DNA from 2 places in the Nocardioides albertanoniae genome. Region 1 is predicted to be linked to the other one. Evidence: riboswitches for the same ligand, from Rfam matches in the RefSeq annotation. Region 1 holds a riboswitch; the other holds the start of a gene.
What was found. Region 1 has a riboswitch for thiamine pyrophosphate ahead of FB381_RS02165 (thiamine ABC transporter substrate-binding protein). Riboswitches for the same ligand answer to the same signal wherever they lie in the genome.

Region 1 (7,812 bases):
TTGATCCAGCCGGCCCAGCGGGCGATCTTGTTGTTGATCGTCGCCTGGATCATCAGCGCCATCAGCAGGGTGATGCCGCAGTGCAGCGAGGCGAACCCGCCGACGGACTGCACCACGTTGGAGTCGACGTCGAAGAGCACATGTTGTCGGGTGAAGACCAACGACTGCATCAACGCGCTCGCCGGCGTGTCCGGCAGGTCGGAGTAGAGATAGGGGTAGTTCAGCCCGGGGCCGACGGTCGGCAGGCAGTAGTAGGAGACCGTGCCGAGGATCCACGCGATGCACTGCGCGCTGACGAACCAGTAGCCGTAGGCGAGGTTGCGCGACCACACCAGCCAGCCGGCGACGGCGAACGGCACCAGCGGCAGGAACCACATGTAGATGTAGGAGAGGAACCAGGCCACCCAGCCGGTGCCGAGGAGGTCGTGGAGCATGATCGCCGGGTCGGCGCCGAAGAGCACCGCCTTGTCGATCAGGTGCAGCTCGTGGTCGAACTCGTAGGTCTCCGGCACCACGAACGGCAGGAACGACTTGAGGTTCCGGTAACAGACGTAGACCAGGTAGAAGCAGACGATGCCCATCGCCACGAGCGTCAGCCGCTCGCGGGTCCAGTGACTGCGGAGCCGAGACGTGAAGATCGGCCCCATCGCCCGCCAGTTGAACTTCGATTTCCACAGCGTCCGTGGCACGAGGTCGACGAGGAGCGCCGCTCCGACCAGGAGGGGAAGGCGGAGCCACGTGGGTCCGAGGAAGCCCTCTGGGTCGAGCATGCGCTTGTCGACGATCTGCGCGGTCACGACTGCGATCAGGCCGAAGATCAGCGCGCTTCCGACGAGGAGGATCTGAGCGCGTCGATACATAGCCGCTAATTCTAAGTGGGGGGTGGGTGCGCTGCCGATTCGGGGAGAGCTGATTCCGGGATCGCGAGACGGTTCGGCTCGACGCGGAGCGCGATGTTCTCCCCCGGTGCGGGCGCTTCGTCGGCGACCGCGTCGACCTCTCCGACGCCCGGAAGACGTACGACGAGCCGCAGCTGTTCCGGCGTCGCCCTGGCCGAGACCACGGTGCCGGTGAGCGGCCCGGAGGGGTCGGCGACGAAGGCCGAGCGGCGCAGCGCGACCTCGTCGGCGGAGGTCATCCCGGCGGCCTCCAGGACGGTGCGTGCCGCAGCACCCTCGAGCACTCGGGCGTAGCCCAGGAAGCTCGCGGCCCAGGCGTCGGTCGGCGTCGCCCACACGTCCCGGAGCGTGCCCTCCTGCACCAGCCGCCCGTCACGCAGCAGCGCGATCCGGTCGGCGACGGCGAAGGCCTCCTCCTGGTCGTGCGTGACCATCAGCGCCGTCGTGCCGGACTCGTGCAGGATCCGTCTCAGGTCTCCCGCCAGGCGCTCCCGCAGCCCGGCGTCGAGTGCGGAGAGCGGCTCGTCGAGGAGCAGCAGCCGTGGTTCGACCGCGAGCGCCCGGGCGAGCGCGACCCGCTGCCGCTCGCCACCGCTGAGGGTGCCGGGGAGACGGTCCTGATAGCCGCCCAGGCCGACGAGCTCCAGCAGATCACCTGCCTTTTTCGTGCGGACGGCGGCGGCCATGCGGCGCAGTCGCATCGGGTAGGCGACGTTGCCGGCGACGGTGAGATGCGGGAACAGCTGCCCGTCCTGGAACATCAGCGCGAACCCACGCTTGTGCGTCAGCACCCCACGCAGCGACCGGCCGTCCCACTCGATCGCTCCCCCCGCATCCTCCAGCCCGGCCACGGCTCGCAGCAGCGTCGACTTCCCCGACCCCGACGGCCCCAGCAGCGCCAGGACCTCGCCGTCACCCAGCTCCAGGCTGACGTCTTCGACCGCGGTCGTCCCGTCGTACGCGACCGACACCTCACGCAGCGACAGCATCACTCTCTCCTCCCCGAAAGGTCACTCGTGCAGGCCGAAGCGTCACTCGTGCAGGCCGAAGCGTCACTCGTGCAGGCCGAAGCGTCACTCGTGCAGGCCGAGAAGTCAGTCCTGCAGACGTGACTTCTCGACCTGCAGGACTGACGCTTCGACGTACAGCCGTGACCTTTCGACCTGCACAAGCGACCTCTCGACCTGCAGGAGTGACGTTTCGGCGGATGGGGTTCACAGGGCTCCGATCGAGGGGACGCGGAGACGCTCGACGAGGAGCATCACGGCGGCGGTGGCGACGGCGAGGACGCAGGCGGCGGCGAGGGCCATGCCGTAGTTGTCGGACCCTGGGCGGGACAGCAGCCGGAGGATGACGACGGGGAGCGTGGGGCGCTCCTCGCGTACAAGGAACGAGGTGGCGCCGAACTCGCCGAGCGAGGCCGCGAAGGCGAAGCCTGAGGAGGCGAGCAGCGGCTTCCAGACGGCGGGTGCATCGACGGTCATGACCGTACGCAGCGGCCCGGCGCCGAGTCCGGCGGCGGCCTGCCGCAACCGGTCGTCGACCGAACCCAGCACCGGGACCAGCGTGCGCACCACCAGCGGAAGCGCGACGAGCGCCTGGGCCAGGGGTACGAGCCAGGGGGCGTCGCGCAGGTCCAGCGGCGGCGATCCGAGGGTCAGGTAGAGCCCGAGACCCAGCGTCACGGCGCTGACTCCGAGCGGCACCATGAACAGCCCGTCGAGCACCGCCCGCACCCGGCGCTCGCCACGGGTCCGCGACCGACGGGTCACCGCGAAGGCGACCAGCAGGCCGAGCGCCAGCGCGACCAGGGCGGCCTGCACCGCGACCGCCAGCGACGTCACCAGCGCCTGGGTGACCGGCACCGGCAGCGGCGGGTCGAAGCCCGGCGTCTGCAGCGCGACGTAGTTCGCGAGGCTCCAGCGGTCGTCCACCCGCAGCGATCCGAGCAGCAGCGCCAGCATCGGCCCGGCGACCAGCAGGACCAGCACCGCCGTCGACGCCAGGACCGGGAGGTCGCGGAGCGAGACCCGCCGGCGGCGTACGACGACCCGGGACTGCGCCGGGTCGGGCACCGCCCGAAGCCGACCGGCCACGACCAGCAACCCGACGACGACCACCAGCTGGAGCACCGACAGCACCGCGGCGCCAGGCAGGTCGAAGAGCGTGAAGGTCAGCTTGTAGATCTCGGTCTCGATGCTGTTGTAGCGGACCCCACCGAGGGTGAGCACGATCCCGAAGGCGGTGGCGCAGAAGAGGAAGACCACCGACGCGGCCGACACGATCGCGGGACGCAGCGCCGGCAGCGTGATCGTCATGAACACCCGCACCGGCCCAGCACCCAGCGCCGAAGCCGCCTCGCCCGGGCGCGGGTCGAGCGACTCCCAGGCCGCCCCGACCGCACGGATCACCACCGAGGCGTTGAAGAAGACCAGGCCCAGGATGATCGCGGTCGGTGTGCCGTCGAGCCCCAGGAATGCCAGGACTCCCGCCTCGCCGATGAGCTCACGGAAGGCGACACCGACGACCACCGTCGGGAGCACGAACGGCACCAGCAGCCCCGCCCGGATCACCCGCTGCAGCGGGAAGCTCAGCCGGCTGAGCGCGAACGCCGCCGGCAGCCCCAGCGCGACGCTCAACATCGTCGCCAGCCCCGAGGACCACAGCGTGAACCAGAGCGCCCGCTGGATCTCTGACCGCTCGAGCACCCGGATCACGACCGCGGGGTCGAAGGCCCCGTCGGCCATGAAGCCGCGCTGCACCATCCCGGTGACCGGCAGCACGAAGAAGACCGCCAGCACCGCCACCGGGATGGCGGCGAGTGCGATCAGGGTCCCGATGCGTCCGGACACGGCGCGGCGGGTGGGGCTCCCCAAGCGAGAGGTCACTGCGCGATCGTGTCACTCCACGTCGCCAGCCAGGCCTCCCGGTTCTCCTCGATCTCCTCGGGGTCGACGGAGAGCGGCGAGGTCGGCTGCTTGGCGTGCTTGGCCCAGTCGGCGGGCAGCTGGGCGCTCGAAGAGACGGGGAAGACGTACATGCTCTCCGGCAGTGCCTCCTGGACGCTGTCGGTGAGCAGGAAGTCGATCAGCGCCTGGGCGCCTTCGGGGTGGTCGGCGCCCTTGAGCACGCCGGCGTACTCGACCTGTCGGAAGCAGGTGTCGAGCAGGGCCGCGGTCGTCGACTTCCCGTCCTCGAGGGTGAACGCCGGCGAGGAGTCGTAGGAGACGACGATCGGGCGCTTGCCCTTGCCGCCGCCCTGGGTGAAGTCGGAGTAGTAGGCTTGGTCCCAGCCGTCGACGACCTTGGCGCCGTTGTCGATCAGCTTGCCCCAGTAGGACTCCCAGTCGTCCTCGCCGTACTCGGCGATCGTCGCGAGCAGGAAGGCCATCCCCGGCGTCGACGTCGCCGCACCCGGGGTGACCAGCAGATCCTTGTACGCCGGCTTCGCCAGGTCGTCGAGCGACCTCGGCGGCGCCAGCTTCTTCGCCGCGAACCATTCGGTGTCGACGTTGACGCACACGCTGCCGTTGTCGACCGGGGTGAGGAAGTGGTCGTCGTCGCCGGGAAGGTCGAACTCGGAGACGCCCTCGGGCACCTTGGCCGGCGTGTAGGACTCCAGCGCACCCTGGTCGATCGCCCGGCTGGCGAAGGTGTTGTCGAGCCCGAAGACGGCGTCGCCGTCGGGGTTGCCGGTGTCCATGGCGATCTTGGTGGTCAGCTCGCCACCGTCGCCCGCGTGCCGGATCTCCGCGGTGTAGCCGGTCTTCTCCTTGAACTCGGCCAGCACCTCCTTCGGCAGCGTGAAGCTGTCGTGGGTCAGCAGCACCACCGACTTGTCGTCGGCGCCGCCGGACGGCTTGCTGTCGGGCTCGGTGGACGTGCTCCCGCACGCGCCGAGCAGCAGCGCCGAGACCGCAGCGATCGCAGTGGCAGTGATGGCAGGCCTACGCTTGCGCACTCTGACTCCCTTCGCCGGTGTCAACCGGAGCAGGTTCGGAGGGTCTGCGGCCCGTGGCGTCCGCACTCTCAGGCCTCCCGGCCTCCCCTGTCTGTCGTGGTTCACCCTACCGGTGACCGGGCACGTCGAGGCCACCGGGGACGTGTCAGACTCCCAGCGTGACCAGCGTGAACATCTCGTCGTTCGACGACCTGAGCCCGAAGACCGCGTACGCCCTGTGGCAGCTGCGCCAGGAGATCTTCATCGTCGAGCAGGACTGCCCGTATCCCGACCTGGACGGTCGCGACCACGAGCCGGGCACGCTCCACGTGGTGCTCAGCGACGGCGACCGGGTCGCCGGCACCGCACGGATCCTCGACGACGGCGACGTGTGGCGGATCGGCCGGGTCGTGCTCGCCCCTGCCTACCGCGGCAAGGGCCTCTCCGACGTCATGATGACCGCCGCCGTCGAGGCGACGTCCGACCGCGCCGTCGTGCTCGACGCCCAGGCTCCGCTCGCCGGCTGGTATGCGACGTTCGGCTTCGTCAAGGACGGCGAGGAGTTCCTCGAGGACGGGATCCCGCACATCCCGATGCGGCTCACCCGCTGATCGCGAAGGTGATGCCCGCCTCGGTCTCCTCACGGCTCGCCTGACCGCGGGCGGCTAGCAGCTCGAGGTGAGCCTTGGTCTCCATGACGGCCAGGCCGGCGTTGAAGAAGTCGAGCTCGCTGAAGGCACGCTCGTGGCGGGTCCAGCCGAGATCGTTGGCCACCTCGAGCGCCGAGCTCCGGCCGGCCCGCAGCGACGCCAGGCTCTGCGCGAGCCGGTCCTCGTGGTGGGCCAGGAGCTCGTCGACGCGCGTGTGCGACGAGTCGGCGACCGGCCCGTGGGCGGGCAGAAGTCGCAGATCGGGCATCGAACGCACCTTCGTCAGCGACGCCATGAAGTCGCCGAGCGGATCGACGACGGGCACCGGCTCGAAGCCGATCGAGGGAGTGATCGTCGGCAGCACGTGGTCGCCGGCGAACAGGATCTCGGCCGCGGCGTCGGCGTAGACGTAATGGCCTTGGGTGTGGCCAGGGGTGTGCACGGCGTCGAGCTCGCGACCGGCGACGGAGAGGCGTACGTCGCCGTCGAGCCACTGATCGGGCATCCGCCAGTGGGCCAGGTCGGGCGCGGGAGGCGGGTTGGCCGCCCACACCTCGGCCAGCTCGTGAGCACCCGCGTGAGCGAGCAGCCGGTCGGTCGAGATCCAGCCGTCGAGGTCACCGTTGGTGAGCTCGAGCGTGGGCCGGTCGCCGGCGCCGAGCAGCACCTCCGCGCCGAACTCACCGCCGAGCACCGAGGCGAGCGTGTAGTGGTCGCGGTGCACATGGGTGACCAGGAACCGGCGGATGTCGCCGAACTCGAAGCCGAGCTTCGCAAGCCCCGCCTCCAGGGCCGAGCGCCCCTCGGTGATCGCCCAACCGCCGTCGACGAGCGAGAGCCCGTCGGCGCCCTCGAGGACGTAGATGTTGACCGCCTTGAGCCCGTCCATCGGCAGCGGCAGCGGGATCCGGTGGATGCCGTCGGCGACCGTCCACGCACCCGGGGCGGACCAGTGCTCCCCCGAGTCAGGCGAGATCGCGGTTGCTGTCGACTGGCTCATCGGTCTCCTTCGGTTTGACCTTCCAGAGCCAGAGGAGGCCCAGGATCGGCAGCAGCGCCGGTACGAAACCGTATCCGCTGCCGAACTTCGACCATACCGAGGCGTCCGGGAACCACGACGTCACGGTGAGCGACAGCGTGCCCACGACGAGCACCCCCGCCAGCTCGATCCAGAGCATGATCCGGGCGAAACCGGTCGAGCCGTTGGCCGCGCGGCGGATCGCGAACCAGCCCGCGACGTAGGTGGCCGCCGCGACCACGGACAGCGAGTAGGCGACCGGTGCCACCTCGAACTCCGTGATGACCTGCACCAACGAGCGTGCTCCCGCCGCGAGCACGAAGATCGCGTAGACGGTCAGCAGCACCAGGTGCGGACCGGAGCGGGGCCGTCGTGGGGTATTCACGCCTTTCGGGGTCCCCGCGGCGCCCGGAGCGAAGCGAGGACGTCGTGGGGTACTCATCGCACCATCATGACGCGCACGGCGACGACCCCGACCGCCAGGGCAGCCGCCGCGATCACGCCCGAGGACCAGGGCGAGCGGTCGCCGCGCATGGTCTGCAGCGCCAGCGGCATCAGGCACACCAGCGCGCCGAGGTATCCCAGGAAGGTCGAGAGCGACTCCGGCTTGCGACCGGCTGACCAGCCGGCCAGCGCACCGAGCGCGAGCACGAGCGCCAAGACCTCCAGCATCCACGCGAGCTGGTCGAGCCACTTCGGCCGCGGTGCCTTCAGCGCGACGCCGAGCGCGGCCGCGACCGTCACGAGGGCGGCATAGCCCGCGACGATGAAACCGATCGGAGTCAGGGCGTCCACATGACAATCTTCTCCAATGACCTCCCCCGCTCGTGACCCAGCCCCTGGTCCTGGGCTCGTCGCGCGCCTGCGCGCGGCCGGCTGTGTCTTCGCCGAGGAGGAGGCGGCACTGCTGCTGGGCGAGGCCGTCTCGCCCCAGGAACGAGAAGCCATGGTCGTACGCCGCGTGGCGGGCGAGCCGCTGGAGGCGGTCCTGGGCTGGGCCGAGCTCTGCGGGCTCCGGGTCCGGGTGGCGCCCGGCGTGTTCGTGCCTCGGCAGCGCTCGGCGCTGATGGTCGAGCTGGCGGTCGATCACCTCGGGCGGCCGTCGCGGCAGGCCCGGCGACCGGTCGTGCTCGACCTCGGGTGCGGCACCGGTGCCCTCGGCGCGGTCGTCGCAGCACGGGTGTCGGGGGTCGAGGTGTGGGCGACCGACATCGACCCGGCGGCCGTGGACTGCGCCCGGACGAATCTGCCGGCTCGCGGCCAGGTGCTCCTCGGTGACCTCTTCGACCCGCTCCCCCGCGATCT
Region 2 (7,812 bases), 3.4 Mb from region 1:
TCAGGTCCGCGCCCGGAGCGGAGCGAGGACGTCGTGGGGTGTTCATGCTGTTCGGGGTCCCCGCGGCGCCCGGAGCGGAGCGAGGACGTCGTGGGGTGTTCATGCGATCCGGCCTTCCATCGGCGAGGACGCCCGGGCGACGGCTTGGCGTGGGATCCGGCCGGCGCCGCGGGCGGCAAGGCCGGCCTCGACGGCGAGCCGGAGGGCCCGGGCCATCTGGACAGGGGCGTCGGCGCGGGTCACCGCGGTCGCGGCGAGCACCGCGGAGCAGCCGAGCTCGAGCGCCAGGGCCGCGTCGGAGGCGGTCCCGACGCCGGCATCGAGCACGACCGGCACGTCGACGGCGGCCACGAGAGCCTCGATGGCGTGCGGGTTCAAGATCCCGAGCCCCGACCCGATCGGCGACCCGAGCGGCATCACCGCCGCGCAGCCGGCGTCCTCGAGGCGACGGGCGAGGACGGGGTCGTCGGTGGCGTACGGAAGGACGGTGAAGCCCTTGCGCACCAGTTGCTCGGCAGCCTCGACGAGCTCGACGGCGTCGGGCAGCAGCGAGGTCTCGTCACCGATCACCTCCAGCTTCACCCAGTCGGTCTCGAGCGCCTCCCGGGCGAGCTCGGCGGTCAGCACCGCCTCGCGCGCCGAGAGGCAGCCGGCGGTGTTGGGCAGGATCGGGACGCCCGACTCACGCACCTTCTCGAGCAGTCCTCCGGTCGCCGTCGAGGACGTACGCCGCATCGAGACCGTCACCAGCCCCGGCTCGGCCGCTTCGATGACAGCGGGGAGCAGCGCCAGGTTGGGCAGGCCGCCGGTGCCGAGGAAGAGGCGGGAGGAGAGCTCGCGTCCGGCGATCGTGAGGCCGGTCGAAGGTGTCGTCATCCGCCCTGCACCGCCGTCACGATCTCGACGACGTCGCCGTCCTGAAGCGGCCATCGCACCCAGTCGTCGCGGGGCACGATCTCCTCGTGGACGGCGACCGCGATCCCGCTCGGTCGCCGGTCACCGGTCCTGGCCTCGAGCAGGTCGGCGACCGTGCCGCTGACCTCCATCGGCTCGCTGTTCACGGTGATCTTCATCCGTCCTCCTTCATCCGGAACCGACGCGGATCCACCGCGGGCTCCACCGAACCTGTCTCGACGTGGTCGGCGACCTGCTGTGCGATGAGCGGCGCCAGCAGGATCCCGTTGCGGAACGCTCCTGCGGCCAGCACGACCCCGGGCTCATGGGTCGGCCCGACCAGCGGGAGGTTGTCGGCCGTGCCCGGCCGGTCGCGCGAGGTCACCTCGACCACGCTCGCCCGGTCGAGCGAGGGCACCACCCGGCGCGCCAGGTCGAGCAGCCGCCAGACGCCTTCGACGCTCGGCAGCAACGGCCCGTCGCGCTCCTCGGAGGTGGCGCCGATGACCATCTCGTCGCTCTCGACCCTCGGCACCACGTAGACCTGCTCGCCGTGCACCCACGCACGCACCGTCCGCTCGACCGGCTCCTGGGTCCGAACGCGCACGACGTCGCCGCGCACCGGCCGGATGAGACGTGCGTACGGCCCGGGGAGATTCGCGCCCGTGGCGATGACGGTCACCTCAGCGGCTGTGTTGGTCTCGACACGCTCGCCAGCGCTCACGGCTCGACCGACGGGACGGCGCTCGGGACCGACACGGTCACCGACCCGATCGAGCAGCGCGGCAACGACCGCACGTGGGTCGACCGAATGGTCGTCCGAGAGGAACGCCCCACCAGCGATGCGGCCGAGCCCCGGCTCCCGAGCGAGCAGCTCCCGCCGCCCCAGCCGCTCGTGGGCGACCCCGGCGAGGTCGAGCACCGCCAGCTGTCTCTCGACCTGCTGAACGTCGCCGGCGTCGACTCCGGCCAGCAGCGTGCCGCGGGTGTGCACGGAGACCCCGAGCCGCCGAGCGAACTCCGGCCAGAGCGCGAGCGACGCCAGGCCGAGCCGGGTCAGGGTCTCTTCCCCGTGCCAGGCCTCACCGGCCGGGCTGAGCATGCCGGCCGCGGCGTACGAGGCCCCCGACCCCGGGGCCGGATCGACCACCTCGACGTCGTGCCCACGACGGATCAGCTCGTCGGCCACCGAGAGCCCGACGATCCCGGCGCCGAGGATCCGCGCCCGCATCAGCCGACCGCTTCCACGAGCTCCTTCGCGGCCAGCAACGGGTCGGGTGGTCGCCAGAGCCCGCCGATCACGGCGACCCCGTGGGCGCCGGCGGCGCGCACCTCCGCCGCGGACGATGCCGAGATCCCGCCGATCGCGATCAACGGGAGCACTCCGGCAGCGTCGCTGACCGCGGAGACGCCCAGCGGGTCGGGAAGCCCGGCCTTCGACGAGGTGGCGAAGACCGGCCCGAAGCCGGCGTAGTCGGCACCGTCGGCCGCGGCCGCCTCGACCGCAGCGCGGTCGCGGCACGTCGCCCCGACGACCAGCCCCGGAGAGGCCGCGTCGGCGATCCGCCGAGCATCGGCCACCGGCAGGTCGGAGGCACCCAGGTGGACGCCGGCCGCACCGGCCGCGAGCGCCACGTCGAGCCGGTCGTCGACGATCACGCACGCGGCGTACGCCTCGACGCGCTCGATCACCGACGCCGTCAGCGCCAGCAGCTCACGGGTCGTCGCGGTCTTGTCGCGCACCTGGAACCCATCGATCCCGAGCTCGGCGAAGGCGGGCAGGAGCGTGAGGTCGTCGGTCGCGGAGACCAGAGCGAAAATACGGGGGAGCAACAAAGCTTTCACTTCCTTCGCCGGCATGATCCGGATCAGGTGCGACGGTCGGAGCGGCTCCAGCTCCCTCTCAGCCCGCTGCCGCGGACTCCCGTGTGGTCAGGTTTCGCAACTCACCCTAGCGGCTGCCACCAACCTGCGCGAGGGGCTTGAGCTGACAAGCCTCCGCGAAGCCGTCGGACTCGATGCCCAGAGCCACGTTGGCGCGGGTGGAGAAGTTGGCGAACGCGATGACCGCGGTCAGCTCGATCACCGCCGCCTCGCCCAGCTGCGCGACCAGCCCGGACACCATCTCGTCGGTGACGGCCGGCTCGGCCCGGCTCATCTCCTCGGCGTATGCCATCACGTCCCGCTCCAGCGGCGTGAACACCTCGGAGACGCGCCAGCGCGGCACCTCCCGGGCCTTGACCGTGTCGAGCCCCTGGTTGTGCGCCTCGAAGTAGTTGAAGTCGAGGCACCAGCTGCACCCCACCGCCGAGGCGACAGCCATGTGCGCGAACGACTTCAGCTGCTCGTCGCTGGCGTCCCACTTCTTCACCTTGGAGCCGAGGGTCGACATCCCCGTCAGCACCTTCTGGTTGTGCCAGTAGACGCCCACCGAGGACGGCACCTGGCCCAGCATCTTCTTGGCGAACCGCTTGATCAGCATCCCCTTGAAACCGGTGATCTCGGCCGGCGCAATCCGGGTCGCAGTCATCTCTCCTCCTGATATCCGGCCCCTGTGGTGGGGCGCTCGATACCGAGACGAGGGACGCGCGCCATCTGTGACATCCCGGGCGGCGTACGATTCGGTTCCGTGGCTGACGTTGAGTTCCGGTACTCCGACCTCCTCCCGACCGGTAAGGACGAGACCCCTTATCGGTTGCTCACCACCGAGGGGGTGGAGGAGATCGAGGTCGACGGGCGCAAGTTCCTGCGTGTCGACCCCGAGGCGATCCGCGCGCTGTCCGCGGAGGCGATGAAGGACATCAACCAGTATCTCCGCCCCGCCCACCTGGCGCAGCTGCGCAAGATCATCGACGACCCCGAGGCCTCCGGCAACGACCGCTTCGTCGCGCTCGACCTGCTCAAGAACGTCAACATCTCCGCCGGCGGGATCCTGCCGATGTGCCAGGACACCGGCACCGCGATCGTGATGGGCAAGAAGTCCGAGGGCGTGCTGACCGGCTCCGACGACGCCGAGACCGTCTCGCGCGGTGTCTACGACGCCTACACCAACCTCAACCTCCGCTACTCCCAGCTGGCGCCACTGACCACGTACGAGGAGAAGAACACCGGCTCCAACCTGCCCGCACAGGTCGAGATCTACTCGACCACCGAGGGCGAGAACGGGCCGGAGTACAAGTTCCTCTTCATGGCCAAGGGCGGCGGCAGCGCCAACAAGTCGTTCCTGTTCCAGGAGACCAAGGCGATCCTCAACCCCGACCGGATCCTGACCTACCTCGACGAGAAGATCCGCTCGCTCGGCACCGCGGCCTGCCCGCCGTACCACCTCGCCGTCGTCATCGGCGGCACCTCGGCGGAGTTCGCGCTGAAGACCGCGAAGTACGCCTCGGCGCACTACCTCGACAACCTGCCGACCGAGGGCTCGATGTCGGCCCACGGCTTCCGCGACACCGAGCTCGAGGAGAAGGTCTTCGAGCTGACCCAGTCGTTCGGGATCGGGGCTCAGTTCGGCGGCAAGTACTTCTGCCACGACGTACGCGTCGTGCGGCTCCCCCGCCACGGCGCCTCGTGTCCCGTGGCGATCGCCGTCTCCTGCTCCGCCGACCGGCAGGCGCTCGGCAAGATCACCCGCGACGGCGTCTTCCTCGAGCAGCTCGAGACCGACCCGGCACAGTACATGCCCGATGCCGGGATGGCCGAGGAAATCGCGGCCGGCGAGGTCGTCTCGATCGACCTGAACCAGCCCATGTCGGAGATCCTGGCGACGCTTTCGCAGCACCCGATCAAGACCCGCCTCTCGCTGACCGGCCCCATGGTCGTGGCCCGCGACATCGCGCACGCCAAGATCAAGGAGCGCCTCGACGCCGGCGAGGAGATGCCGTCCTATTTGAAGGACCACCCGGTCTACTACGCCGGCCCCGCCAAGACCCCTGAGGGCATGGCGTCAGGCTCCTTCGGCCCGACCACCGCCGGCCGGATGGACTCCTACGTCGAGCAGTTCCAGGCCGCCGGCGGCTCCATGGTCATGCTCGCCAAGGGCAACCGCTCCAAGGTCGTCGCCGACGCCTGCGGCACCTACGGCGGCTTCTACCTCGGCTCCATCGGCGGCCCCGCCGCCCGACTCGCACAGGACTGCATCAAGTCGGTCGAGGTGCTCGAATACCCCGAGCTCGGCATGGAGGCCGTCTGGAAGATCGAGGTCGAGAACTTCCCCGCCTTCATCGTCGTCGACGGCGAGGGCAACGACTTCTTCACCGACCCCTCGGGCACCACCACGATCCCCCTCACCGGGATCAGGGTGCGGTCGAAGGAGCGCTGATGTGGGATACCCGGTCGACCGGGTATCCCACAGACCGACAGGCCACGAGTACGCCTGACGACCCGTGCGACACGCTGACACCCGGCGTGTCGCAGGGGTTATCCACAGGCGCTACGGCCGCCACTCTCGCCTGAGCAGCCCGAAGACCCACGAGTCGGAGACGACGCCGTCGACGACGCAGTCCTCGCGCAATGTGCCCTCCAGCCTGAACCCGAGCTTCTCCAGCACCCGGCCCGATGCAGCATTGCGGGTGTCGGCCTCGGCCTGCACCCGATTGAGGTCAAGCGCCTCGAACGCCCATCCCAGCAGCGCCCCCGCGGCCTCGGTCGCATAACCCTGTCCCCAGGCAGCCTTCCCGAGGCAGTAGCCCAACGAGGCGCTGCGGAAGTCGGGGTTCCACGAATTCAGCGTGCACCAGCCGAGAAACGCGGCATCGTTAGCCCGTTCGACCACGACCCGCGCCCCACTACCCTCCGCCGCCATCTCATGAGACCGCGCGATGAACCGATCCGCCCGTGACCGCTCCGTCCACGGCGGCGAGTCCCAGTAGCGCAACACCTCAGCATCGCTCTGCAGCGCGAAGAGCTCCTCCACATCCGAGTCCAGGAACGGCCGCAGTCTCAGCCTGGCCGTGATCAGCGTGGGAGTGGGCAGCGACATGGGCACGATGCTGCCACTCAACCGCGGCCGACGGCACCCGGTTATCTGCGCATCGCGATGAGTGTCATCCGAGTCCGAGCGCCGACTTCGCTGCCCGCCATGCCTCAGGGCTGCCCGCCACCAAGAGCCCTTCACGCCGGTCTGTCGGGTCATACGTAGCGCCGTCCAGACGGGCCGCGACTCCTCCCGCCTCCCTCAGCAGGAGGGCACCGGGGGCGTGATCCCACGGCATGGTGCGCCAGTACAGCATGAAGTCGCCGACGCCTCGTGTGAGTGCGGGGACTCGATGCTGGCGGCCGTCGCCTGCGGCACCAAGGTCGCGAACCGATGCTCATTCTGCTCAATCACGGCGCGGACGTCGGCTGGTAGGAATCGCTTCATGACTGCGCCGTCGAGGCTGCTCGTAGAACGCGGCACCACGAGGCGTTCCCCTGATTCGGTCTCGTACGCGCCGGCCCCATGTTCCGCAACGAAGGTCCGGGAGTGCTCGGGCTGGTGGATGACTGCAAGCACTGTCTCGCTGTCGACCACCAACGCGGCCATTACTCCGTAATCCTGGGAACCAGATGCGAAGGCGCCAGTGCCGTCGAGCGGGTCGAGCAGCCACACGGGCTGCTCGCCGGACAGGTGACGGAGCAGCGCCGGGTCCTCGGCAGCGGCTTCTTCCCCGATCACGACACTTCCTGGAACCGCGGCGCACAAGCTGGCGGAGAGGGCCTTCTCGCACTCCTGGTCGGCAATGGTGACCACCTCACCAGGGGACTTCTCCCATACGTCCTCGGCCCTCAGCGCACGGAACCTGGGGCGGAGGTAAAGGGGCTCATCCCAATCGGGGGTGTAGAAGTTGGGGTCTGAAGCCGCCGGTCTCGAGCAGGCTTCGGGCGATGTAGTTGGTCAGGTTGCGGAACCCGAGTGCGGAGCCGCGCAGGTGTTCGAGCCGTCCGTTGAGCACCTCGGTCGGCCCGTTGCTGGTGCCGGGTCGTTCGAAGTAGGCGAGCACGTCAGCGGCTCGCTTCTTCAGGGTCCGGCCCAGGGTGGTGAGCTCGGTGAGCACGTTGGGGACGCCGGCGCTGAGGTCGGTGATCAGCTTCTCCATGAGCTCGCGGCCACGTTGCCGGTCCTCGTGGCGATAGGCGGCGATCATGCGCTGGTAGACACCCCAGGTCGCCTCGACCTCGACGTGAGCGTCATCAACGAACAGCGCGCGTAGCCTGTCGCTCTGCTTGTCGGTGAGCAGGTCCGCGCCGGTGTGCAGCGTGCGCCGCGACTTGTAGAGCGGGTCGTCCCTGAACCCACGGTGCCCGTGGATCGCGAGTTGGACCCGGCGCCGGCACCTGTCGAGGGCGTCACCGGCCAAGCGCACGACGTGGAAGGGATCCATCACCGTGACCGCGTCCGGGATCTCCTCTGCAGCGGCGGTCTTGAACCCGGTGAAGCCGTCCATCGCGACCACCTCGACCGCGTCACGGAAGGCGTCGTCGCGGTCGGCGAGCCAGGTCTTGAACGCCGCCTTCGACCGGCCCTCGACCATGTCCAGCAGCCTTGCTGGGCCGGCGCCATCGCGGACCGGGGTGAGGTCGATGATCACGGTGACGTACTTGTCGCCACGCCTGGTGTGGCGCCAGACGTGCTCATCGACGCCAATGACCTTCACGCCCTCGAACCGCGTGGGGTCGTTGATCAGCAGCCGCTTGCCTTCGGCCAGGACCGCGTTGTTGGCGGTGTCCCACGTGACCCCGAGTCCCTCGGCGACACGGGCGACGGTGAGGTGTGCGACCACGATCCCTTCCAGCGCCCACCGCAGCCCGGTGCGCGAGAGCTTCGCGCGTGGCTCCGCCGCGGCGCTGGTGTCTTGGCGCCACACGTGTCCGCAGTCGGCACAGCGGTAGCGGCGCACTACAACTTCCAGCACGGTCGGTCGCCAGCCCAGCGGCTCGTGG

Region 2: it holds a riboswitch for thiamine pyrophosphate, as region 1 does, so the genes downstream of both, FB381_RS18620 (thiamine phosphate synthase) here and FB381_RS02165 (thiamine ABC transporter substrate-binding protein) in region 1, are expected to answer to the same signal.

The regions. Positions count from the first base shown of each region.
Region 1 covers NZ_VFOV01000001.1:441,818-449,629, reverse strand. Annotated here, with positions in the region: gene FB381_RS02180 (phosphatase PAP2 family protein) at 1-860, opposite strand, end outside; gene FB381_RS02175 (ABC transporter ATP-binding protein) at 872-1,888, opposite strand; gene FB381_RS02170 (ABC transporter permease) at 2,114-3,787, opposite strand; gene FB381_RS02165 (thiamine ABC transporter substrate-binding protein) at 3,784-4,860, opposite strand; TPP riboswitch at 4,850-4,959, opposite strand; gene FB381_RS02160 (GNAT family N-acetyltransferase) at 5,019-5,450, shown strand; gene FB381_RS02155 (MBL fold metallo-hydrolase) at 5,440-6,489, opposite strand; gene FB381_RS02150 (hypothetical protein) at 6,455-6,892, opposite strand; gene FB381_RS02145 (hypothetical protein) at 6,946-7,302, opposite strand; gene FB381_RS02140 (putative protein N(5)-glutamine methyltransferase) at 7,319-7,812, shown strand, end outside.
Region 2 covers NZ_VFOV01000001.1:3,866,049-3,873,860, forward strand. Annotated here, with positions in the region: gene FB381_RS18600 (thiamine phosphate synthase) at 1-46, opposite strand, end outside; gene FB381_RS18605 (thiazole synthase) at 100-876, opposite strand; gene thiS (sulfur carrier protein ThiS) at 873-1,073, opposite strand; partial or broken gene FB381_RS18615 (FAD-dependent oxidoreductase) at 1,187-2,113, opposite strand; gene FB381_RS18620 (thiamine phosphate synthase) at 2,125-2,727, opposite strand; TPP riboswitch at 2,723-2,832, opposite strand; gene FB381_RS18625 (carboxymuconolactone decarboxylase family protein) at 2,846-3,424, opposite strand; gene FB381_RS18630 (fumarate hydratase) at 3,524-5,212, shown strand; gene FB381_RS18635 (GNAT family N-acetyltransferase) at 5,324-5,872, opposite strand; gene FB381_RS24615 (inositol monophosphatase family protein) at 5,937-6,122, opposite strand; gene FB381_RS18645 (inositol monophosphatase family protein) at 6,068-6,661, opposite strand; gene FB381_RS18650 (ISL3-like element ISPfr2 family transposase) at 6,693-7,812, opposite strand, start outside.